DNA from 4 places in the Pseudooceanicola sp. NS-SX9 genome. Region 1 is predicted to be linked to each of the others. Evidence: riboswitches for the same ligand, from Rfam matches in the RefSeq annotation. Region 1 holds a riboswitch; each other region holds the start of a gene.
The links. A riboswitch is a leader RNA that binds a small molecule or an ion and turns the genes downstream of it on or off. The one in region 1 is predicted to bind cobalamin.

Region 1 (5,733 bases):
GATCGCCTGGGCCATCATCCGCCTGTTCGAGCGCCGCTCGGCCCGCTACGTGACCGGGGGCCCGCGTCTGGCGGTGCGTCCCTCGGCCGGCGTCTGAGACGGAAAGGACCTGATCCATGTTCGATGCTTCCATCCTTCTTCCCGATTTCCTCAGCATCCTGTCGGCCGTGCCGGTGACGCTGGCGATGGCGGTGACGATCTTCATCCTGTCGACGCTGCTGGGCGGGGTGCTGGCGCTGTGCGAACACCGCCGCATCCCGGTGCTGCGCCAGCTGGTCACCGCCTACAAGGTCGCCTTCAAGGGCGTGCCGATGGTGGTGGTGATCTTCCTGGCCTATTACGGCCTGCCCGACGCGCTTGAGTTCCTGGGCAGCCTGGTCGGCATCGAGACCACCGGCCAGATCCCGAACTGGGTGACGCTAGTGCTGGCGCTGGCGGCCTGCGTCGCGGCCTTCCAGGCCGAGGTGATCAAGGGCGCGCTGAATTCCTTCGACACCGGCCAGTCGGATGCGGCGAAATCGCTGGGCTACAGCGGCTGGCAACTGTTCCGGCGGGTGATGCTGCCGCAGATCATCGTCTCGGCGATCCCGGACCTGGCGAATTCGGTCATGGTGATCATGAAGGCGCTGTCGCTGGGTTTCGCCATCGAGGTGATCGACATCTTCGCCCAGTCGCAGCTGACCGCAGCGCTGAACTTCTACTACCTTGAGGCCTTCGTGGTGGCGGTGGTGATCTACATGGTCATCGCCTATCTGGTCACCCAAGGCGCGGACCGTCTGGAAAGCCACCTGCGCCGCCGCAGCTGATACCCCCTGCCCCGAAAAGGCGAAGGCCGGCCCCCCTCCGGGGACCGGCCTTTTGCATTCGGGCGGGGGCATGTCCCGCGCCGGGCGTCAGCCGGTGCGGACCTCGACCTCGTCCAGGCGTTTCAGGCGGTAGATGGCCCAGGACACCGCCCAGGCCAGCAGGAAGGTCGCGATGATGGCAAAGCCGAGGTTGTTGAAGTTGTCGTCCAGCCCCGCGACCAGCGACCAGAAGCCACCCGTCAGATGGAACTGTTCGCGCAGCAGGCCCAGGGTCTCGACCCCGCCGATCAGCACCGCAACCAGGATCGAGACCAGCGTGATCGTCATGTTGTAGTAGATCTTGCGCATCGGCTTGACGAAGGCCCATTCATAGGCGCCCAGCATCATCACCCCGTCGGTGGTATCGACCAGCGACATGCCCGCGGTGAACAGCGCGGGAAACACCAGGATCACCCAGATCGACAGGCCGTTGGCCGCCTGGGCCGCGGACACGCCGAAAACCGCGACCTCGGTCGCGGTGTCGAAGCCCAGCCCGAAGAGCACGCCCAGAGGGTACATGTGCCAGCTGCGGGTGACAAAGCGGAAGGCCGGGCGAAAGAGGCGCGACAGCAGCCCGCGATTGCCCAGCAGCATGTCCAGGTCTTCCTCGACATAGGTGCCACCGGCGCGGATCCGGCGGTAGTTGCGCCAGATCGACAGGAAGATGGCGATGTTCATCGCCGCCACCAGCAGCAGGAACAGCCCCGAGACCAGCGTGCCGATCACCCCCGACACGCCCTGGAAGGCCGGGAAATCCCCCAGCACCGTCGCCGCCACCGCGACCGCCGTCGCGGCGATGATGACGACGCTGGAATGACCCATGGCAAAGCAGAAACCGACCGTCACGGGCCGCTGGTTCATCTGCATGAGCTTGCGGGTCACGTTGTCGATCACCGCGATATGGTCGGCATCGACGGCATGGCGCAGGCCCAGCCCATAGACCACCAGCGCGACCCCCAGCAGCGTCGGCTGGTTCCAGAACGCGACCAGCGCCCAAAGCCAAGCGCCTGCATTCATCGCCAGCAGCAGCGCGTAGATCGCGATCAGCCGCGGACGCAGCTCGGGCGCGGTTTCGTTGAAAAGACGGGACAAGGGGCTTGGCATTGGTCCTCCTCTGCCTGACGCATCCGGTGTCATAGCAGAGAAGCCGCGCCGCACCCATGCGACCCTGGCGTTCCGGGACACCCCGCCCGAAACTTCCACCGTGACGTTTGCGATGGCAGGTCTCCTGGCTTGCGGATCGACGCCGGAACCGGCCTTCCCGGGTCATGGCCCAGTGGCATCATCGGTCCGGCTTTCCGCCTACAGTTGCGGGGGCAGCCGCGGCATGGCGCCCAAAGGCACGGCACCGCATTCCCTATTCTCCCCCGAAGGGGAACCATCACCGTCTCTATGCGCCAGGATGACCGTCGGATCAATGCCCCGTGGCCGCGCCGGCAGGGCGGCGCCGGCAGGGATTGATCGACCCCCGGCCAGGGCGCCCTGGCCGGGGATGCGGGCCTAGCGCGACAGCGCCACCACCGGATCCAGCCGCGAGGCGCTATGCGCAGGCAGGTAGCCAAAGACCACCCCCACCAGGCTGGAGCTGGCGAAGGCCAGCAGAATCGTCACCGGCGAGTAGATGAAGGCATAGTTCGGCTGGAACAGCGAAATCACCGGCCCCGCCGCCAGCGCGATGCCGACGCCGATGACGCCGCCCAGCAGGCAGACCAGCACGGCCTCCAGCAGGAACTGCACCAGAATGTCGGCCTGCCGCGCCCCCACGGCCATGCGCACGCCGATCTCTCCCACCCGTTCCGAGACCGACACCAGCATGATGTTCATCACCCCGATGCCGCCCACCACCAGGCTGATCACCGCAATGGCCGCAATCAGAAAGGTCATGGTCTCGGTTGTGCTGGTGATGGTCTTGCGGATGTCGTCGGTGTTCAGGATGTTGAAATCAACCGTGCCATGGCGCCGCTTCAGCAGGTTCGACACCGCCTGTTCGGCGCTGTCCATGTCAACATCATCCGCCACCCGCAGGGTGATCGAACGCAGCGAGCTGCTGCCAAGAAACCGTGATTGCACCGTGGTATAAGGCAGGTAGAACGACGGGTTCCCCGACGAGCCGAAGCCGTTGGCCTGGGCCTCGACCACGCCCACGACGCGCATGGCGACCTGGCCCACGATGACCACCTGGCCCAGCGGATCGACATGCAGCGGATCGAACAGCGCGGTCTTGGCATTGCCGTCGATCACCACGTCCTGGGTATAGTTGCGCACCGCGCTTTCGGTGAAATACTGCCCCTCGACCAGCTTGGTGCCCTTGACCGAGAAATAGCCCGCGCCGACGCCGTTCAGCAGGGCGCTGGCCTCCTTGTTGCCAAAGCGTGCCACCCCCGAGGTCGAGACCGTCGGCGTCACCGCCGCCACATAGGGCAGCGCCGCCAGCGCATCGGCATCACCGACCGACAGCGTGGTGATCCGCCCGGAATGCGGATCGCCGAAACCGCGCCCGGCGAAGATTTCCAGCGTGTTGGTGCCGAGGTTCGAGATGTTCTTCAGCACCATCTGCCGCGAGCCCGCCCCAAGCGCCACCACGCAGACCACCGAGGCGATGCCGATGATGATCCCCAGCATGGTCAGCACGGTGCGCAAACGGTGCGCGTTCATCGACCGCAGCGCCATCAGGAAGGCTTCGCGCAGGCGGTCGCGCCCCTGACGCAGGTGGCTGGCAAGGCCGGCCGCGGGCGCGGTACGCAGCGGCGCCGCATCGGTCTGCGTGGCGGGCTGCGGCCGGAAGGCGGGGTTGGCGCGGTCGTCGATGATCACGCCGTCGCGGATCTCGATGATGCGTTCGGCCTGGCGGGCAACGTCCATGTCATGGGTGACGATCAGGATCGTGTGCCCCTCGGCGTGCAATTCGCGCAGGATGCGCAGCACCTCGTCGCCGCTCTGGGTATCAAGGGCGCCGGTGGGTTCATCCGCCAGGATCACATCGCCGTGGTTCATCAGCGCCCGCGCAATGGAAACCCGCTGCTGTTGGCCGCCCGACAGCTGGCCGGGGCGGTTGCGCAGACGCTCGCCCAGGCCCAGCCTTTGCAACAGGCGCCCGGCGCGGTCATGGCGCGCAGGCCCCGGCAGGCCCGCGTAGATCGAGGGCATCTCGACATTGCCGAGGGCCGTCAGCTCGTTCAGCAGGTGGTAGCGCTGGAAGATGAAGCCGAAGTGGTCGCGGCGGGCCGTGGCCAGTTCGTCCGCCTGCAGCGCCGAGACATCGCGGCCGAACAGCCGGTAGCGCCCGGCGCTTGGCGTATCCAGGCAGCCGATCAGATTCATCAGCGTCGACTTGCCCGACCCCGAGGCACCGACGATGGCCACCATCTCGCCGCGGCGGATCGTCAGGTCGACGTCGCGCAGCACCCAGGTTTCGGCATCACCCGCCGGATAGACCTTGCCCAGGCCCGAAAGCTCGATCACGGCATCGGGGCGGGCGGCGGCAGGGGCGTCTTGCGATTGCATGTCCATCATCGCCTCACGGACGCGGCCCGCCGGGGCCGCCACCGCCCATCGGCCCGCCCATGGGCGAGCGCATCCGGGTATTGCTGCTGGTGCTGTCAGAACCGCCCTCGCCCAGCACGACCGTCTCGCCCTCGGTCAGGCCCGAGGTGATCTCGGCCTGGCTGAGATCATCAAGGCCCACCGTCACCTTCTGCGGCCGGGGATGGCCATCGGGGCCCAGCACGTCGACAAAGCTGGCGTTGCCGCGGCTGCTGACCGCCGAGGACGGCACCAGCAGCACGTTCTTCGCCGAAGCCGTCACGATATGCACCTGCGCGGTCATGTAGGTCAGCAACCGGCCGTCGGGGTTCGGCACGTCGAAAGTACCGATGTAATAGATCGCATCATCGCTGGAACTGCTGGAGCTGGACGAGGAACTGCTGGAGCTGGAGGACGTCAGGCTGCTGTCGCTGGTGACATCCTCGGGCGCCGGTTCGATCACCTGCAGCTTGGCCTGATAGCGGTGGTTGCGATCCCCCAGGATGGTGAACCACACGTCCTGCCCGGGCTTGACGCTGACCACATCGGTTTCGGCAATATTGGCGCGCACGGTCATGGTATCCAGCTGCGCCACCACGACGATGGTGGGCGTCGACTGGCTGGCATTGACCGTGGTCCCGGCCTGGCTGACGATGGCGATGATCGTGCCGTCGATCGGAGAGGTGATGCGGGTATAGCCCAGGTCCGCCTGGGCGGTGCTGACGGTGACCTCGGCCTCGGTGATCTGGGCCTTCAGCTGCTCGATCTGGGCCTCGGTGGTGGCCACGTTCATCTCGGCCTCTTCCAGATCGGCCTGGGTGACGCCCTGGCCCTTCAGGCTCTGGTTCCGCTTCAGCGTCTGGGTGTAGTAGACCAGCGTCGCCTGGGCTTCCTTCAGCTGGGCGCGCACGTCTTCCAGCGCCGCCTCGTCGCTTTTCAGCGTGTTTTCCTGGGTGACACTGTCGATCTCGGCCACCACCTGGCCGGCCTTCACCTGCTCGCCCAGGGTCACGTCCAGCGTCTTGATCTGCCCCGACACCTGAGAGCCCACCGCCACCCAGCGTTTCGGCTTCAGCGTGCCCGTTGCCAGCACCGAGGTTTCCAGATCGCCCCGGGTCACGGTGGTGGTCAGCATATGGGCGGTGGGGGCGGGCCGGGTGGCCTGCCAGGCCGTATAGCCGATGCCGGCCGCCACGATCAGAAGGCCGATCCAGACCAGCGGCCGAAGGCGCCGCCGGGCCGTCGGGCCGGGAGAGGACTGTGTCATTGTGGTCATTCGCTTGTGCCGGCCCCCCGAACCGCCCCTCTGCGGCAGAGGCCAGCCCGGCCACCGCACCGCAGGCCGGGACCCGCCGTCCGGAAGACC
Region 2 (5,733 bases), on a different replicon from region 1:
TCAGGTAGGCCGAGACATCCCAGGAGAAATCGAGGCTGGTCAGGAAGAGGTTGCGCAGCACGATCTCGGCGCCGACCAGCAGGAAGATCCCGAACAGGCACAGCGCGGCCAGCACGTTGGCCAGCCCGCTCAGCCAGTCGACGGGCCGGATGAAGGTATCGAAACGGGAGGGGGACATGGGGTCTCCGGTCGGAAGGAAAAAGGGCCGGCCCCGGGAGGGAGAGGCAGGGCCGGCCACACGGTCAGGCGGCGGGGATCAGTTGCCGCGCACCGTCAGGTAGGTGTCGATATAGGGGGCGGCCTCGGGCACGCGCTTTTCGAAATCGGCCCAGAGGGGCTTGGCCTTCTCGATCAGCTCGGCCTTCAGATCCGAGGAGGGGGCGGTGATCTCGACGCCGTGGTCCTTCAGGATGGCAAGCTTCTTGGCGTCCTCGTTATGCGAGTTCAGCCAGAATTCGCCTTCCATCTGCGCGGCGGCGGCCTCGATCGCCTTCTGGTCCTTCTCGGGCAGTGCTTTCCATTCATCCAGATTGACCGTCAGGATGTCCGACGAGGCCTGCCAGTTGAAGGTGTTCATGTATTTCATGAATTCCCAGAACGAGCCGTCGACGCCCGACGAGGACGAGGTGGTCACCGCATCGATCGTGCCCGCCGCCAGCGCCGGGACGACCTCGCCCCAGGGCATCTGCACGGGGGCCGCGCCAAGCGCCTTGAAGAAGGCCTGGCCATTGGCATCGACGACGCGGATCTTCAGGCCCTTCAGGTCCTCCAGCGTCTTGATCGGCTTCTTGGTATAGACCGCCTGGCCGGGCCAGGGCACGATATACAGCAGCTTCTGGTTCATCTTGGCGGCCGCCGCCTCGATCATCGGGCGGGTGAACTTGTGCAGCAAGGCCAGGTCCGCCATCGTCGGCGCCATGTAGGGCAGCGATTCCGCACCCAGAGCAGGCACGTCACCCACCTGCTGGCTCATCAGGATCTCGCCCACAGGCACCAGGCCGTCGCGCACCGCGGCCATGCCTTCGGGCCCCTTGATGCCAAGCGCACCGCCGGAATGCACGGTGATGTCGACATCGCCCTTGGTCATCTCGCGGACCTTGTCGGCGAAGGCCTTTGCGTCCTCGGTCTGGAAGTTGCCATCCGGCCAGACGACCGACATGTCCCATTTGGTTTCCGCCATCGCCGGCGCGACCAGACCGGCAGCCAGAAGCGTGGCCAGTGCCACTTTGCGTGCAAATTTCATGCTGTTTTCCCTGTTGCTGGAATCGCCTCGCTGGGGAGGCTTGAGATTTCAGTACACCGGCGGTATCCCGAATTAAGGGTTTCAGGCGGATTTACCCCGGGTATCCGCCGGACTTTCCAATATTCCGCACAATAATTGCGCAAATAGGCGCGAATGACAGGGACTTCAGGATGGACCGCACGATCGACCTCAACTGCGACATGGGCGAAAGCTTTGGCGCCTTCACCGTCGGCGACGATGCCGCGATGCTGGATCTGGTCTCGACCGCCAACATTGCCTGCGGCTTTCATGCGGGCGATCCGGTCGTGATGGCGCGCACCCTCAGGATGGCCCGGGAAAAGGGCGTCTCGGTGGGGGCGCATCCGTCCTTTGCCGATCTCTACGGTTTCGGGCGGCGGCGGATCTCGGGCGAGCGCCCCGAGGACCTGGAGGCGCAGCTGGTCTACCAGATCGTCGCGATGCAGGGCATGGCGCGGCTTGAGGGCCACGCGATGACCCATGTGAAAACCCATGGCGCGCTTGGCAACATGGCGGCGGTCGACCGCGACCTGGCCGAGCTGTGCGTGCGCGCGGTCAAGGCGGTGGACCCGAGGCTGGTCTTCATCTCGCTGCCCTATTCAGAAACCTATGCCGCCGCCGAACGCGCCGGGCTGACCGTCGCCTGCGAGATCTATGCCGACCGCACCTATACCGACACCGGAGAGCTGACGCCGCGCAGCCAGCCCGGCGCGGTGATCCACGATCCGGCGCAAAGCCTGGACCAGGTGCTGGAGATGGTGGTGAACGGCGTCATCCCGACGACCGGCGGGCAGCGCCTTCCGGTCGCGCCCGCAACGCTGTGCGTGCATGGCGATACCCCGGGTGCCGTCGGCATGGCGCACCGTCTGCGCAGCGCCCTGGCCGAAAACGGCATCGGCATCGCCCCCTTCGCACGCCCCTGACCCAAAGCGCCTTCCGCAAGGTCATATGCCCGTCAGTGCCTTGCGAAACAGGCCCCTCCCCGCCCCTGCCTTCGGCTGGGATCAGCTGGGCTGCGTCTGCATATTGACGTCACTATTCGAAAATGATCTACATATAGATGCTTCAGGTGTCGCGGGACATTGTTCCGCGGTGAAAAGGGAAGCCGGTGAAAATCCGGCACTGCCCCCGCAACTGTAAGCGGCGAGCCACGCTCTTGCGCCACTGGGTGTCCCCGGGAAGGCGAGCGCCGGTGTCGACCCGCGAAGTCAGGAGACCTGCCCGGAGCCCAGGATTTGACCCGAACGGTGGGTTCGGGGCGTGTCAGTGTCTCCGGGCCGCGTTGGGCGTTCCGGTCCGTGCGCGTCCCCGCCTGCCGTCCTGACCGAAGGACGCGCCATGACGATCATCGTCTATTCAAAACCCGACTGCCGGCAATGCCTGGCGACGCAGCGTGCGCTGAAAGCGCATGGGCTGTCCTACCGGCTGGTCGATCTGACCCAGGATGCCGCCGCACTGGCGCGTCTGAGCGCCCTTGGCCACCGCCAGGCACCCGTGGTCGAGGCCACGACCGGCACCGGCCCCCAAAGCTGGTCCGGCTTTCGCCCCGATCTGATCGCCCGGCTGGCCTAGCGCCATGGGCAGCCTCGTCTACTTTTCCTCGGCCAGCGGCAATACCGCACGCTTCGTGGCCCGGCTGGGCCTGCCGGCGCTGCGCCTTGGCGCGTCAGGCCCCCTGCCCGACGCGCCGCCGGCCTATGTGCTGATCTGCCCGACCTATGCCGACGGCCAGGGCCGCGGCGCCGTGCCGCCGATGGTGATCCGCTTCCTGAACGATCCCCGCCGCCGTGCCGGGCTGCGCGGGGTCATCGCCACCGGCAACCGCAGCTTCGGTACCACCTATGGCCTGGCCGGCCGGATCATCGCCCGCAAGTGCCAGGTGCCGCTGCTGTGGACGCTGGAACTGGCCGGCACCGACATCGACATCGCCCGCGTCTCGCGCGGGCTTCGGACCTTCTGGAGCCAATCATGCCCGACGATCTAGTCCAGCCGCTGAGCGCCCCCGACTACCGCGCCCTCAACGCCCTGCTGAACCTGCCCGATGCCACCGGCCTGCCGCCGGTCTCGGCCGACCGCGAAGCCGCGCGCCAGTATATCCTTCAGCATGTCCTTCCGGGCAGCCGCCGCTTTGCCTCGGACGACGCCCGCCTGCAGTGGCTGGTCGAAGAAGGCTATTACGATCCCGCCGCCCTGGCCCCCTATCCCCCGGAGGTCCTGCGCCAGGCCTATGCGCGCGGCCGCGCCCATGACCACCGGTTTTCCAGCTATCTCGGCGCGCTGAAATTCTACACCAGCTACGCGCTGAAGACCCGCGACGGCGCGCAATACCTGGAGGATTTCACCGACCGCGCCGTGCTGTGCGCCCTGGTGCTGGCGCGCGGCGACCACCAGCAGGCCTTCGCGCTGATCGACGCGATCCTCTCGGGTCGGTTCCAGCCCGCCACCCCGACCTTCCTCAACGCCGGACGACAAAGCCGCGGAGAGCTGGTCTCGTGCTTCCTGCTGCGGCTGGAGGACGACATGGAAAGCATCGGGCGTGGCATCGCCTCGGCGCTGCAGCTTTCGAAACGCGGTGGCGGGGTGGCGCTGCTGCTCAGCAACCTGCGCGAACAGGGGGCACCGATCAAGGGCATCTCGGGGCAGGCCTCCGGGGTGGTCCCGGTGATGAAACTGCTGGAGGACAGCTTTTCCTATGCCAACCAGCTGGGCGCGCGCCAGGGCGCGGGCGCGGTCTACCTGCATGCCCATCACCCCGACATCCTGCGCTTTCTCGACACCAAGCGCGAGAATGCCGATGAAAAAATCCGCATCAAGACCCTCAGCCTGGGGGTGGTGATCCCCGACATCACCTTCGAGCTGGCCCGCACCCGCGCGCCCATGCACCTGTTCTCGCCGCTCGACGTGCAGAAGGTCTACGGTTGCGCCCTGTCCGAGATCCCGGTCAGCGAGAAATACCACGAGATGGTCGCCGATCCGCGCATCTCCAAGACGGTGATCGACGCCCGCGCCTTCTTCCGCACCCTGGCCGAAATCCAGTTCGAAAGCGGCTATCCCTACCTGATGTTCGAAGACACGGTGAACCGCGCGAACCCGGTTGCCGGGCGGATCTCGATGTCGAACCTGTGCTCCGAAATCCTGCAGGTCAGCACCCCCTCGGCCCTCTCCGAGGACCTGGGCTACCGGCACATCGGCAGCGATATCTCCTGCAACCTTGGCTCGCTCGACATTGCGAAGGTGATGCGCTCGGGCGATCTCGGCGCCACGGTCGAGACCGCCGTGCGGGCCCTGACCGCGGTCAGCGAGATGACCTCGCTCGACTGCGTGCCCTCGATCCGGCGCGGCAATGCGGAAGGCCATGCCATCGGGCTGGGGCAGATGAACCTTCACGGCTACCTTTCCGGGCAACGGATCCACTACGGCAGCCCCGCCGCACTCGGCTTCACCTCGGTCTACTTCGCCGCCGTCACCTACCATGCGCTGCACGCCTCGATGTGCCTGGCGCGCGAACGCGGCCAGAGCTTTCGCGGCTTCGCCGACAGCCGCTACGCCTCCGGCACCTATTTCCAGAAATACACGGAACGCGACTGGCTGCCGGAAGATCCGACAGTTGCGCGGCTTTTCGCGAACCAGCCGCTGCCCGGTCGCGCCGACTGGGCCCGGCTGCGCGACGCGGTGCGCCGCCATGGCCTTTACAATCGCAACCTGCAGGCCGTGCCGCCAACCGGCTCGATCAGCTACATCACCCATGCGACCGCCTCGATCCATCCGATCGTCGCGCGGATCGAAATCCGCAAGGAAGGCCGCCTTGGCCGGGTCTACGCGCCAGCCCCGGGTCTTGACGCGGCCAGCCTGCCCTATTTCCGGGACGCCTACGAAATCGGTCCCGAGGCCCTGATCGCGACCTATGCGGCTGCGACCGAACATGTCGACCAGGGTCTGTCGCTGACCCTGTTCTTCCCGGCCGACGCCACCACGCGCGACATCAACCGCGCCCAGATCCTGGCCTGGCAAAAGGGCATCAAGACCCTCTACTACGTGCGGCTGCGCCAGAATGCCTTGCCCGGGACGGGCACCGAAGCCTGCCAGGCCTGCACCCTGTAACGACCCTGCGCGGGGCTTTGCCCACCCCCCAAGGATTTTCAGTCAGATGATGACGCCCCCGGTTCCCTGTCATCTGGCCCGAAATACTCCGGGGGGTCTCCGCAGGAGACGGGGGCAGAGCCCCCCCTTCCCTCACCCGATGGAGACATTCATGACCGAATTGCCCGCCCCCATTGCCGTCCCCCGCGCCATCAACTGGAACCGTCTCCAGGACCCGAAGGACCTGGAAGTCTGGAACCGCCTGACCGCGAATTTCTGGCTGCCCGAAAAGATCCCGCTGTCGAACGATGTCCAGAGCTGGGCGCGACTGGCCCCCGATGAGCAGCTCCTGACCTTGCGGGTCTTTACCGGGCTGACACTGCTCGACACGT
Region 3 (5,733 bases), on a different replicon from region 1:
CGGGCGATGACCAGCCGGGATTTCGTGGCGCAGGTGTCGAGGTGCAGGTCCACCGACATCGGGTGGGTCAGGTCGGTCAGGCGGGCAAGGCGCAGGGAGGGGGCGTCGTGCTGCGCGGCATGGGCCTGCGACAGCGCCGCGAGTTCGGTATCGGCGGCCGAGAGGATCACCAGATCGGCGGGGGTCTGGTTCAGGTCGACGGCCTCGGTTCCGTCGTCGATGCGACCGGGGGTGGCGGCGAGAAGATGCATGAGGGCGTCCGGATGGGGCCCGGGGCGAGAGGGGGGCGCTGCCCCCCGTCAGCCTGCGGCTGCCTCCCCCCGGAGTATTTCTGGTCAGATGAGAGAACCGTCAGGCGGCGACGGGTTTCTCCATGAAGACGGAGACGCCGTTGTCGGGGTAGTCTCCGAAGGCGCCGCGGCGGGTGAAGCCGCGGCGTTCGTAGAGGCGGCAGGCCTCGGCCAGCTTGTCGCCGGTTTCGAGCCGCAGCAGGGGCAGGGCATCGGCGCGGGCCTGGGCCTCGATCGCGGCGAGCAGCGCCGAGCCGACGCCCTGGCCGCGGGCGGCGGTGTCGGTGAAGAAGCTTTTGACTTCGCCGTAGCCGTCCTTGACCTGCAGCGCGCCGCAGCCAAGGATCGTGCCCTGGGCGTCGCGGGCCGCGAAGAAGCGGATGTCGGGACGGGCCAGGGCCTCGTGCCCGAGGAAATGGTTTTCCTCGGGAGAGTAGAGGCTGCGCATCAGCGCGTGCGAGGCCTCGAGCAGGCGGACGACCCCGGGGTGACCGGGATCGGTGCGTTCGACGGTGACCATCAGGCGGTCACCGGTTCCGCAAGCGCCGCCTCGATCGCGGTACGGTCGAGACCGGCGAGGCCGATCACCACCAGCCGCGTCATGCGGGGCGCCGTGCCGAAGGGCTGGTCGTAGTAATGGTCGATCCGGGGGCCCACGGCCTGGATCGTCAGGCGCATCGGCTTGCCCTCGACCGCGGCAAAGCCCTTGAGGCGCAGGATGTCATGGGTGCGGATGACCTGCGAGAGGTGATCGCAATAGGCCTTGGGATCGCGGATTTCCGGCAGCGGCACGACGAAGCTTTCGAATTCGTCATGGTCGTGATCGTGGTGGTCGTCGTGATCATCGTCGTCGTCGTCATCATGGTGGTGATGATGGTGATGGATCTCGTGACGGGCTTCCATGTCGGCCTCGGCGGCGATGTTCATGCCCAGCAGCACCTCGGCCGGCAGGGCGCCCATGGAGGAGGAGACCACCTGCACCGCGTCGCGGGCGCCGTCCCTGAGCGTGGCCATGGTGGCCAGCAGCTCTGCGTCGCTCATCAGGTCGGCCTTGTTGACGACGATCATGTCGGCGCAGGCCAGCTGGTCCTCGAAGAGTTCAGACAGGGGGGTGTCGTGGTCGATGCTGTCATCGGCTTCGCGGGCGGCGGCCACGGCGGCCTCGTCCTGGGCAAAGCGGCCCTCGGTCACGGCCTTGCCGTCGACCACGGTGACAACGCCATCGACGGTGACCTTCGTGGAGATCGCCGGCCAGTTGAAGGCGCGGATCAGCGGCTGGGGCAGGGCAAGGCCCGAGGTCTCGATCACGATATGGTCGGGGCGGTCGGGACGGGCCAGCAGTTTCTCCATCGTAGGGATGAAGTCTTCGGCGACGGTGCAGCAGATGCAGCCGTTCGACAGCTCCATGATGTCTTCTTCGCGGCAGGTGGCGTCGCCGCAGCCGCGCAGGATGTCACCGTCGACGCCCAGGTCGCCGAATTCGTTGATGATGAGGGCAATGCGCTTGCCGCCGGCATTCTGCAGCATGTGGCGCACGAGGGTCGTCTTGCCGGCGCCAAGGAAGCCGGTGATGACGGTGGCGGGGATCTTTGCGGGCATGGAAGCCTCCCGAAGGGAACGGATCAGAAGCGGAAACGGCGGGCCCCCCTTTGGGGACCCGCCGCGACAGGGGGAAGGCGCGATCAGGCCGCGTCGTAGAGGCGGGGCGTCGTCAGGCCCGAGCCGCGCAGGCCCTTCAGCGACTTGGCCGCGGCCAGCACCGCGAGGTCTGCGAGCGGTTCCACCAGCACGACCAGCATGTAGGCGCCGCCGAAGCTGAAGACCGAGGCCGTGGTCGTGGCCGAGAAGCCCTGCCCGTAGAAGGCCCAGAACGCCACCCACAGCACCACGCCGCCCTGATATGCTGTCGAGAGCGCCAGCGCGTCGCGGTACTTGATGTCGACATAGGCGGTCGAGCGCGGGATCAGCCGGTCGGCCAGCGCCTTCAGCGCAAAGAGCGGCACCAGCAGGGTCGTCACGTTGGCGCCATATTGCGGCAGGTCGAAGGGGGCGAAGAAGACGCCCTGCAGCAGCAGCCCGAAGGCCAGGCCAAAGGCCGCGGGCGCCGCGCCCAGCATCAGGAACAGGGTCGAGCCGAGGATGAAATGCACCTCGGAGATGCCCACCGGATAGTGCGGCAGCACCTGGAAGAAAGTGAAGACGGCCGCCGTTGCCACGGCACCGCGTGCCGCCAGGGACGCCAGGCCCTTTTCCTTCAGGCCCGCCGCGGCGGTCTTCAGCCAGTAGGCGCCGGCGCCTGCGGCCGTTGCATAGGACAGGATCATTTTTGCGGGGCTGATCAGCCCCGGTTCGATATGCATATCGCACTCCTTGGGCCGTCACACCCGACAGCCGGTTCGGTTTCTCTACACGGCCGGTCTCCTGGCTTCGCGGGTCGTGGCGCTCCTCTGCCTTCCCGGCCCGGAGGGACCAGTGGCGTCTTTGAGGGCGCTCTCCGCTTCACAGTCGCGGGGGCGGCTGCGGCTGCAGGCCCCTGGTTGGGTCACCCGTTCCGCATTCCCGTTTCATCCCGAGGCGCTTGGGCGCCGTGTCGGGAACCGTATGGGATATCTTGTGGCGTGCAGGCCCCCCCGGCGTCAAGGCGCTTTGCCGCCGCTGCCCGCGCGGAAAGGGCGGGAAACCGCAGAAGATACCCCCCGAAACCCGCAATATCTTGGGGAGAAGCCTGTGGACGATCCCATATCGGGTAAGCCGGACGTTGACAGCCCCGCCCCGCAGCCGCACCTTTGTCGCAAGTTTCCGAATGCAACCTGACGTAGAAGGGCCCTTCCGTTGCGCTTTTCCCGCCTCCGTCTCACCGGCTTCAAGAGCTTCGTCGACCCGACCGAGCTGGTGATCAACGCGGGCCTCACCGGGGTGGTGGGGCCGAACGGCTGCGGCAAGTCGAACCTGCTGGAGGCCCTGCGCTGGGTGATGGGCGAAAACCGTCCCACCGCGATGCGCGGCGACGGGATGGAAGACGTGATCTTTGCCGGGGCCTCGACCCGGCCCGCCCGCAACTTTGCCGAGGTCGCGCTGACCATCGACAATTCGGACCGGCTGGCGCCCGCCAGCTTCAACGATGCCGACCAGCTGGAGATCGTCCGCCGGATCACCCGCGACGTGGGATCGGCCTACAAGGCCAATGCCAAGGACGTGCGGGCGCGCGACGTGCAGATGCTGTTCGCCGATGCCTCGACCGGGGCGCATTCGCCGGCGCTGGTGCGGCAGGGGCAGATTTCCGAACTGATCAACGCCAAGCCCAAGGCGCGCCGCCGCATCCTGGAAGAGGCCGCGGGGATCTCGGGCCTCTATCAGCGCCGCCACGAGGCCGAGCTGAAGCTGAAGGGGGCCGAACAGAACCTGGCCCGCGTCGATGACGTGGTCGAACAGATGGCCCAGCAGCTGTCGTCGCTGGAACGTCAGGCGCGTCAGGCGGCGCGCTACCGCGCCATCGGTACCGATCTGCGCCAGGCCGAGGGGATGCTGCTGTATCGCCGCTGGCGCGAGGCCGACGAGGCGCGCAACCTTGCCATCGCCGCCCTGCGCGGCGCTGCGACCAACACCGCCCAGGCCGAACGCCTGGCCCGCGAGGCCGCCGAGGCCCGCCTGCGCGCCGATGACGCCCTGCCGCCCCTGCGCGAGGAAGAGGCCATCGCCGCCGCCATCCTGCAGCGCCTTTCCGTCCAGCGCGACAGCCTGTCGGACCAGCAGGCCCGCGCCCTGCAGGCCATTGCCACCCTGCGCAGCCGGATCGAGCAGCTCTCGCGCGACCGCGAGCGCGAGGCGGGCCTGAACCGCGACGCGGGCGAGACGATCGAACGCCTCGACTGGGAGGCCCGCGAACTGGCCAAGGCGGGCGATGGCCATGCCGATGCCCTGGCCGAGGCGCAGGAGCTGGCGCTGGAAGCCGCCGAGGTGCTGGGCGAACGCGAGGGCGATCTGTCGACCCTGACCGAGGATGTCGCGCGCCTGGCCGCCCGCCACCAGTCCGCCACGCGCTTTCTGGATGACAGCCGCAAGATGCTGGCCCGCAGCGAGGCCGAGGCAGGCCGCGCCCGCGAAGCCGTGGCCGAGGCCCGCGGTGCCGCCGCCCATGCCATCGAAGAGGCCGAGGCCGCCGCCGAAGCCGAGGAGATCGCCCGCGGCCGCGCCGAAGAGGCCGAAGAGACCCTGGCCACCGCCGAAGCCGCCCGCGCCGAGGCCCAGTCCGCCGAGGCCGACACCCGCGCCGCGCGCTCCTCGGCCGAGGGCGAGGTCAAGGCCCTGCAGGCCGAGGTCGCGGCGCTGGCCCGTCTGGTCCAGCGCGATGCGGTCGAGGGCGGCCAGCTGCTGGATCTGCTGCGGGTGGCGCCGGGCTATGAAAAGGCGCTTGGCGCGGCGCTGGCCGATGACCTGCGCGCCCCGGTGATCACCGGGACCGACCCCTCGGGCTGGCTGGAACTGCCGGGCTATGACGCGACCCAGCCGCTGCCCGTCGGTGCCGTGCCGCTCTCGGATCACGTCAGCGCGCCTGCGGTGCTGGCCCGCCGCCTGTCGCAGATCGGCCTGGTGTCGGCCGATCAGGGGGCGGCGCTGCACCCCGCCCTGCGCCCCGGCCAGCGTCTGGTGACGGTCCAGGGCGATCTGTGGCGGTGGGACGGCTACCGCGCCGGCGCCGAGGACACCCCCTCGGCCGCCGCCCTGCGCCTTGAGCAGCTGAACCGGCTGGAAGAATTGCGCGCCGATCTGGACATGGCCGAGGCCCGTGCCGAAACCGCCCGCGCCGCCCATGACACCCTGGCCGAACGGCTCTCGGCGCTGACCGCTGCCGACAAGGCCGCCCGCCAGGCCCGCACCGAGGCCGACCGCGCCGTTTCGGATGCCGCCCGCCGCCTGTCGCGCGCCGAGGCCGAACGCAACCTCTCGGCCTCGAAGCTCGAAAGCCTCGGGCTGGCCGTCACCCGCCACGAGGCCGACGCCACCACCGCCCGCGAACAGCTGGCCGATGCCGAGGCGACGGTTGCCGGTCTCGATGATCTGGACGAGGCCCGCGCCGGGATCGAGCAGATCCGCATGGCGGTCGAGGCCGCGCGCATGGCGATGATGTCGCGCCGCGCCGCCCATGACGAATTGCGCCGCGAGGGCGAGGCCCGCACCCGCCGTTCGCAGGAAATCACCAAGGAGGTCTCGGGCTGGCGGCTGCGCCTTGAAAGCGCCGACCGCCGGATCGCGGAACTGGACGAGCGCCGCACCGAGGCCGAGGCCCAGCTGGACGAGGCCATGGCCGCCCCCGAGGAGCTGGCCGCCAAACGCGAAGAGCTGACCGAGGCCATCGCCGCGGCCGACCAGCGCCGCGCCACCGCCGCCGATGCCCTGGCCGCCGCCGAAGCCACCGCCCGCGAGGCCACCGCCACCGAACGCG
Region 4 (5,733 bases), on a different replicon from region 1:
CAGCGCCCCCAGCGACAGGTACAGCCCCCCCGTTGCCCAGCCCGCAAAAAGCGCCGGTGCCCCTTTCCAGAACGGTCCGCGCACCGCCGCCGGCAGGCCCACCTGAGGGCGCAGCGCCTGCCACAGCCCCTCGTGCCGGGGCGAGGTCTCGGGCAGGGCCCAGATCAGCACTGCCAGCACCAGGCTGATGACGGCAAGACCGTGGAAGATGTCCGCCTTGGGTGCCACCAGCAGATCCATCGCAAAGCCCGAGGCCAGCGCCCCCAGGGCCAGTCCGACCAGCGGGATGACCGAATTGCAGACCGCCGCGATGCCGGGCAGACGGGGCGGTTCCAGATCCGTGATCGTGGCCGAGAGCGTCGACATCAGCAGCCCGCAGGCCACCCCCTGCAAGGCCCGTGCGCACAGCAGCTGGGTGACGGTGCCCGAGATCTCGAAGCCCACCGAGGCCGCGGCCAGCAGCGCGAATCCCGCGCTCAGGATCGGGCGGCGGCCCAGGTGGTCCGACAGCGATCCCAGCACCAGCAGCGTCGCCAGCAGCACCAGCGCATAGATCGCGAAGACCGCCGACATCATGAAGGCCGAAAATCCCATCTGGCTTTGCAGCAGCGGATAGAATGGCGAGGGCGCGCTGGCGCTGGCCATCATCAGCGCGCTGCCGGTCAGCACGATGGCAAAGCCCGCGTGGTCCCGCGTGATGGGGAAGGTCGGGGAAAGGGGCATGAGGGCCTCAATGGTTCGATATGTTTCGAACCATTGCCTAGTTCCCTTCCCGCGAAGGTTCAAGTATATTCGAACCATGTCGACGGAAAACACCAGCCCCGATCTTGTCCATCCGCCGGAAGAGGCGATTGTTCTGACGCAGGTGCTGTTTGCGCTCAGTGATCCGGCACGTCTGGACATCGTGCGGCAGCTGCGCGACGGGCCGGTGCTGATGGCGCGCTGCAATCTGATGGATCCCGACGTGGCGAAATCGACGAAATCCCACCTGTTCAAGGTGCTGCGCGAATCGGGCGTGATCCGCAACGAACCCCAGGGCCGCGGCCGCCTGCTGAGCCTGCGCCGCGAGGCGCTGGACCGGCGCTTTCCCGGCCTGCTGGACGCGGTGCTGACCGCCCCCTGAGGGGGGCCGACAAAAACTTTCGGAAAGATTGAACCGGCGGGCATCTTCTCCCGTATCCCTTGCATTCCGGCGCTGCAGGCGACCGGAGCAACGGAGGAGGATCCCATGTTCAAGACATTCGCCCTGACCGCCACGCTGGCGGCGCTGTCCCTTGGTCCCGTGCAGGCGGCCGGCATGGCCGACAACCCGATGGTGGGCAGCGCGCCGATGTATGCCGACAAGACCATCGCCGAGAACGCCAGCGCCGCGCCCAACCTGACCACGCTGGTGGCGGCGGTGCAGGCGGCAGGGCTGGCCGAAACGCTGATGGGCCCGGGGCCCTTCACCGTCTTCGCGCCGACGAACGAGGCTTTCGCGATGATCTCGAAGGCGTCGATGGACCAGTTGCTGATGCCCTCGCACAAGGAGCAGCTGAAGCAGATCCTGCTGTGCCATGTGGTGGCGGCCGAGGCGTTCTCGACCACCATCGCGGGGATGATCTCGGATGATGGCGGGATGCATGTGGTGCCGACGGTGGGGGGCTGCAAGCTGCAGGCCTACATGGAAGGCGGCGCGCTGAAGCTGAAGGACGAGAACGGCCGCGTCGCCACCGTGACCACCGCCGATGTCGACCAGTCGAACGGCGTGGTGCATGTGATCGACCGGGTGCTGCTGCCGCTGGGCCAGGCCGGCTGATCCAGCCTGACGGCGATGACCACGGCGATGACCACGGGGGGCGCCATCTGCGCCCCCGTTTGTGTGGCCTGGGCGGACGTGGGGTCTGCACGAAATCCGATGGCTGGGCCCTTGTCGCAGCATGGGGCCTGGCGTATCCCGAAAGGGTCTGGTGCCCCGTCTCTTATGGGGGGGATAATCGGGAACGCGGTGCAAATCCGCGACGTGCCCAACGCTGTAAGGTGGACCGGGCGGCACGATGCCACTGGCCCCCGGGGCCGGGAAGGCGCCGCACGGGGCGAAGCCAAGTCAGAAGACCGGCCAGGCAGGACGGGCCCGGGTGCGCGGACGGCACCCAGGGCTGCATGTTGTCAGACGGGGGTTACGTCATGATGCTACCAGGCGGGCTGCGGCCGGCAGGTCCCTTTTCCGAAACCGAACGCGACGCGGTCTACCGCGCGATCAACGAACGGCGCGACGTGCGCAGCCAGTTCCTGCCTGACCCCATCCCCGATGAGGTGCTGATGCGGCTGCTGGGGGCGGCCCATGCGGCGCCCTCGGTGGGGTTCATGCAGCCCTGGAACTTTCTGATCCTGCGCAGCCCCGAGGTCCGCGCCCGCATCCGCACCGCTTTCGAGCGCGCCAATGACGAGGCCCGCGACATGTTCGAGGGCGAGCGGCGCGAACTTTATTCCAAGCTGAAGCTGCAGGGGATCGAGGACGCGCCGCTGAACCTGCTGATCACCTGCGACCGCACGCGCGGCGGCAAGGTGGTGCTGGGGCGGACGCATTGCCGGGACACGGATCTGTATTCCACCGTCTGCGCGGTGCAGAACCTGTGGCTGGCCGCCCGCGCCGAGGGCATCGGGGTGGGCTGGGTCAGCATCTTCCATGACGACGAGCTGCGCGCGATCCTGGGCCTGCCCGATCACGTCGTGCCGGTGGCCTATCTGTGCCTGGGCCGCGTCAGAGAGCTGTATTCCGCCCCCGAGCTGGAAATCCACGGCTGGCGCAGCCGCCTGCCGCTTGAGCAGATGATCTTTGAAGACCGCTGGCCCTCAGACCAGGTGCAGCCTGCAGGCGATGGCGACGGCCTCTAGCAGGGTACGCGCGCCCAGCTTGCGGCGCAGGTTGGCGCTGTGCAGGTCGACCGTCGGCACGGTGATGCCCAGATCATAGGCCAGCTGGTCGCGGCGGCGCCCCTGAACCAGCCCGCGCAGCACGTCGCGTTCGCGCGCCGTCAGCCCGGGATGGTCCTGCGGCGCGGCAAGGGCTGCGGCCACGGCCGCAGGCGTGTCGCTGGTCACGATGATCAGCACCCGCCGACCGCCCTCGGTGCGGGGCAGCAGGTTCAGCCGCAGCGCCGGCAGCAGCCGTCCGTCGGCGGCGCGCGCCGGCGCCAGGTCCAGCATCGCGGCCTCGGGGCGGTCGCGGGTGGCAGCGCCCACCGCATGGGCAAAGCGCACCGCCCCGGCGCGCCCGCCCGCCATCAGCACCCGGCGGTGCTGCAGCACCAGGCCGGGATGCAGCGACAGCAGCGCCTCGGCCGGGCCGTTCAGACGCAGCAGGCGGCCCTCGTGGTCCAGCTCGTACATCGGGGCGCCGTCTTCCAGGCTGTGATCGGCGGCGGCGATGCGGTGCACGGCACTGCGCGCCAGCTCTCGGCGGATGCCGTGCATGCGTTCCAGGTCGCGGCTGACATGCTGCAGGCAGGCGATTTCCTCGTCCGAGAAATCTTCGGCCCGCTGCCCCTTGTGCAGTGCCGTCACCACCCGGCCGTCGCGGGTGTCCTGCACCATGCCCAGGCACCAGAACCGGTCCTGGCCGGTCCGGCGGACGAATTCGTTGTAGATCACGCTGTCGCGGTAGGTCTGGGCCGACACGAATTTCGACAGCCGGACGGCGCCGATGCCCGCCAGATCGTCCGTGACCTGGTGCATCCACAGGTCATGCTCCAGCATTTCGGCGTAATAGGCGTGGATGTCGGGCATCGAATCGGCGCTGATTTCCTGGAAATCCCCGGGATGTATCCAGAAAAACACCGCCGAGGGCACGTTCATCTGCGCCGCCATCCGTGCGGGCAGCGTATCGAACAGCGCGTCATCCAGGGCCGCGTCGTAGATCTCGTGATGGCTGAGGGGCCGGGCTGGACGAGGCGGCATCCGGGGCGCTCCGTGGCGATGGACCTGCGCCAGAGGATGAAAACGCTCCCGGTGCGTGTCAATATCCCGGAGGGCCCCTGCGCAGCCATGCCGCGCGGGGGCGCCCGGGTGCCTCAGATCACCCGCACCTGCATCTCAAGCGGGCAGAGATCGTACAGCTCCTTGATCTTGGAATTGTAAAGACCGATGCAGCCATCCGAGGACTGCCGCCCCACCTTGCGCGTGTCGGGTGTGCCGTGGATCGCATAGGCGGGCCAGGTCAGGTACATGGCATAAAGCCCCATCGGGTTCTCGGGGCCGGGGGGGATTGGCTTCCAGTCGGGGTGGCGTTCCAGCTGCGAGGGTGTGGGCGTCCACGAGGGCCCCGCCTTCTTGCGCACGATCCGGGTGTAGCCGCGCCGGGTCAGGTCGGCCGACATCGGCACCGAGGTCGGGTAGATCCGGTAATCGCTGCCGTCATGGTTCCAGTAGTGCAGGGCGCGGGATTCGGTATCGGCGACAATGGCGCCGGTCTTCAGGCTGTCGAAATGGTCGCGCCAGTCCTGGGCCATGAAGCTGGAGATATTGTGCCGCGCGCCCTGAGGCGTGGTGCCGGCAGCGCGCGCCAGCCCCGGCAGCGCCACGCCTGTGGCGGCGGCGGCCGCGGTGATCAGCGCCCGGCGCCGGCTGAGAAGAGGGGTCATCCGTTGTCCTTTCTGCTCGATGAGGCCGGTTCTGCATTCCTGCCTTAAGCCAGCCTTAAGGCGCCCCTCGCACCGGCGGGGTCTTGCCCGGGGCCTTGGCGGCCCCCGCCCCCGGGGCTTAAGACTGCCTTAAGCCCGGCGCGCGATCCCGTGGCGGTGTAGACGGAGGCAAGATGCGGATCCTGATCGTCGAGGACGATGCGGTGCTGGCCGATGGCCTGCAGGTGGGGCTGCGGCTGTGCGGCTTCACGGCCGATCCCGTGGGCACCCTGGACGAGGCCCGCAGCGCCCTGCGCACCGCGCGCTTTGATGCGATGATCCTGGACGTGATGCTGCCCGACGGGCTGGGCCTGGATCTGCTGCGCGAGATGCGCGCGGGCGGCGACCCGCTGCCGGTGCTGCTGTTGACCGCCCGCGACCGGGTCCGCGACCGGGTGGCGGGGCTGGACCTGGGGGCCGATGATTATCTGGGCAAACCCTTCGACCTGGAGGAACTGGCGGCGCGTCTGCGCGCCCTGCTGCGCCGCCGCGACGGCCGCAGCCAGGCCTGGATCACCTGGAACGGCCTGTCGATCGACCCTGCCACGCTGTCGGGGCACCGCGGGGCCGAGCCTCTGGCCTTCTCGCGGCGCGAATTCGCGGTGCTGCAGGCGCTGATGGAACATCCCGGCCGCATCCTGTCGCGCGGCGATCTGGAAGACCGCCTTTATGGCTGGCAGGAGGAAATCGACAGCAACGCCGTCGAGGTCCATGTCCACAAGCTGCGCGCCAAGCTGGGGCGCGGCTTCATCGAAACCGTGCGGGGCCTTGGCTACCGCGTTGCGGCGGAGGCAGTGCCATCTCGATCCGGCTGAGACTGATCCTGATCCTGTGCCTGGCCACCGGCGCCGTCTGGCTGTCGGCCGTCGTCTGGATCGAGCATTCCACCCGCGCCAAGGTCGAGCATGTGCTGGACCGGCGGCTGGAGGAGGCGGCGCTGATGGTCTCGTCCCTGTTGTCGGATCACCGCATTGCGGTGGCTGATGCCGGGGCGGTGCCACAGCCGCTGCAAAGCCTGTCGGACCAGGCATTGACCCGGCAGTTGTCGTGCCAGATCTGGTCTTTGTCCGGG

Region 2: another riboswitch for cobalamin. It lies ahead of AC2ITM_RS21495 (glutaredoxin domain-containing protein); the one in region 1 lies ahead of AC2ITM_RS19490 (HoxN/HupN/NixA family nickel/cobalt transporter).
Region 3: another riboswitch for cobalamin. It lies ahead of AC2ITM_RS16035 (energy-coupling factor ABC transporter permease); the one in region 1 lies ahead of AC2ITM_RS19490 (HoxN/HupN/NixA family nickel/cobalt transporter).
Region 4: another riboswitch for cobalamin. It lies ahead of bluB (5,6-dimethylbenzimidazole synthase); the one in region 1 lies ahead of AC2ITM_RS19490 (HoxN/HupN/NixA family nickel/cobalt transporter).

The regions. Positions count from the first base shown of each region.
Region 1 is NZ_JBXXRN010000003.1:198,528-204,260, forward strand. It holds gene AC2ITM_RS19480 (amino acid ABC transporter permease) at 1-97, shown strand, start outside; gene AC2ITM_RS19485 (amino acid ABC transporter permease) at 117-806, shown strand; gene AC2ITM_RS19490 (HoxN/HupN/NixA family nickel/cobalt transporter) at 894-1,949, opposite strand; cobalamin riboswitch at 2,047-2,243, opposite strand; gene AC2ITM_RS19495 (MacB family efflux pump subunit) at 2,346-4,349, opposite strand; gene AC2ITM_RS19500 (efflux RND transporter periplasmic adaptor subunit) at 4,363-5,634, opposite strand.
Region 2 is NZ_JBXXRN010000005.1:93,470-99,202, forward strand. It holds gene AC2ITM_RS21480 (TRAP transporter small permease) at 1-178, opposite strand, end outside; gene AC2ITM_RS21485 (TRAP transporter substrate-binding protein) at 257-1,243, opposite strand; gene AC2ITM_RS21490 (LamB/YcsF family protein) at 1,414-2,184, shown strand; cobalamin riboswitch at 2,312-2,500, shown strand; gene AC2ITM_RS21495 (glutaredoxin domain-containing protein) at 2,600-2,833, shown strand; gene nrdI (class Ib ribonucleoside-diphosphate reductase assembly flavoprotein NrdI) at 2,838-3,245, shown strand; gene nrdE (class 1b ribonucleoside-diphosphate reductase subunit alpha) at 3,230-5,362, shown strand; gene nrdF (class 1b ribonucleoside-diphosphate reductase subunit beta) at 5,514-5,733, shown strand, end outside.
Region 3 is NZ_CM170818.1:3,370,669-3,376,401, reverse strand. It holds gene cobN (cobaltochelatase subunit CobN) at 1-251, opposite strand, end outside; gene AC2ITM_RS16045 (GNAT family N-acetyltransferase) at 352-810, opposite strand; gene cobW (cobalamin biosynthesis protein CobW) at 810-1,889, opposite strand; gene AC2ITM_RS16035 (energy-coupling factor ABC transporter permease) at 1,973-2,650, opposite strand; cobalamin riboswitch at 2,685-2,907, opposite strand; gene AC2ITM_RS16030 (chromosome segregation SMC family protein) at 3,123-5,733, shown strand, end outside.
Region 4 is NZ_CM170818.1:1,796,370-1,802,102, forward strand. It holds gene AC2ITM_RS08545 (MFS transporter) at 1-723, opposite strand, end outside; gene AC2ITM_RS08550 (ArsR/SmtB family transcription factor) at 800-1,123, shown strand; gene AC2ITM_RS08555 (fasciclin domain-containing protein) at 1,229-1,798, shown strand; cobalamin riboswitch at 1,945-2,104, shown strand; gene bluB (5,6-dimethylbenzimidazole synthase) at 2,167-2,877, shown strand; gene AC2ITM_RS08565 (helix-turn-helix transcriptional regulator) at 2,836-3,939, opposite strand; gene AC2ITM_RS08570 (L,D-transpeptidase) at 4,053-4,622, opposite strand; gene AC2ITM_RS08575 (response regulator) at 4,796-5,476, shown strand; gene AC2ITM_RS08580 (ATP-binding protein) at 5,518-5,733, shown strand, end outside.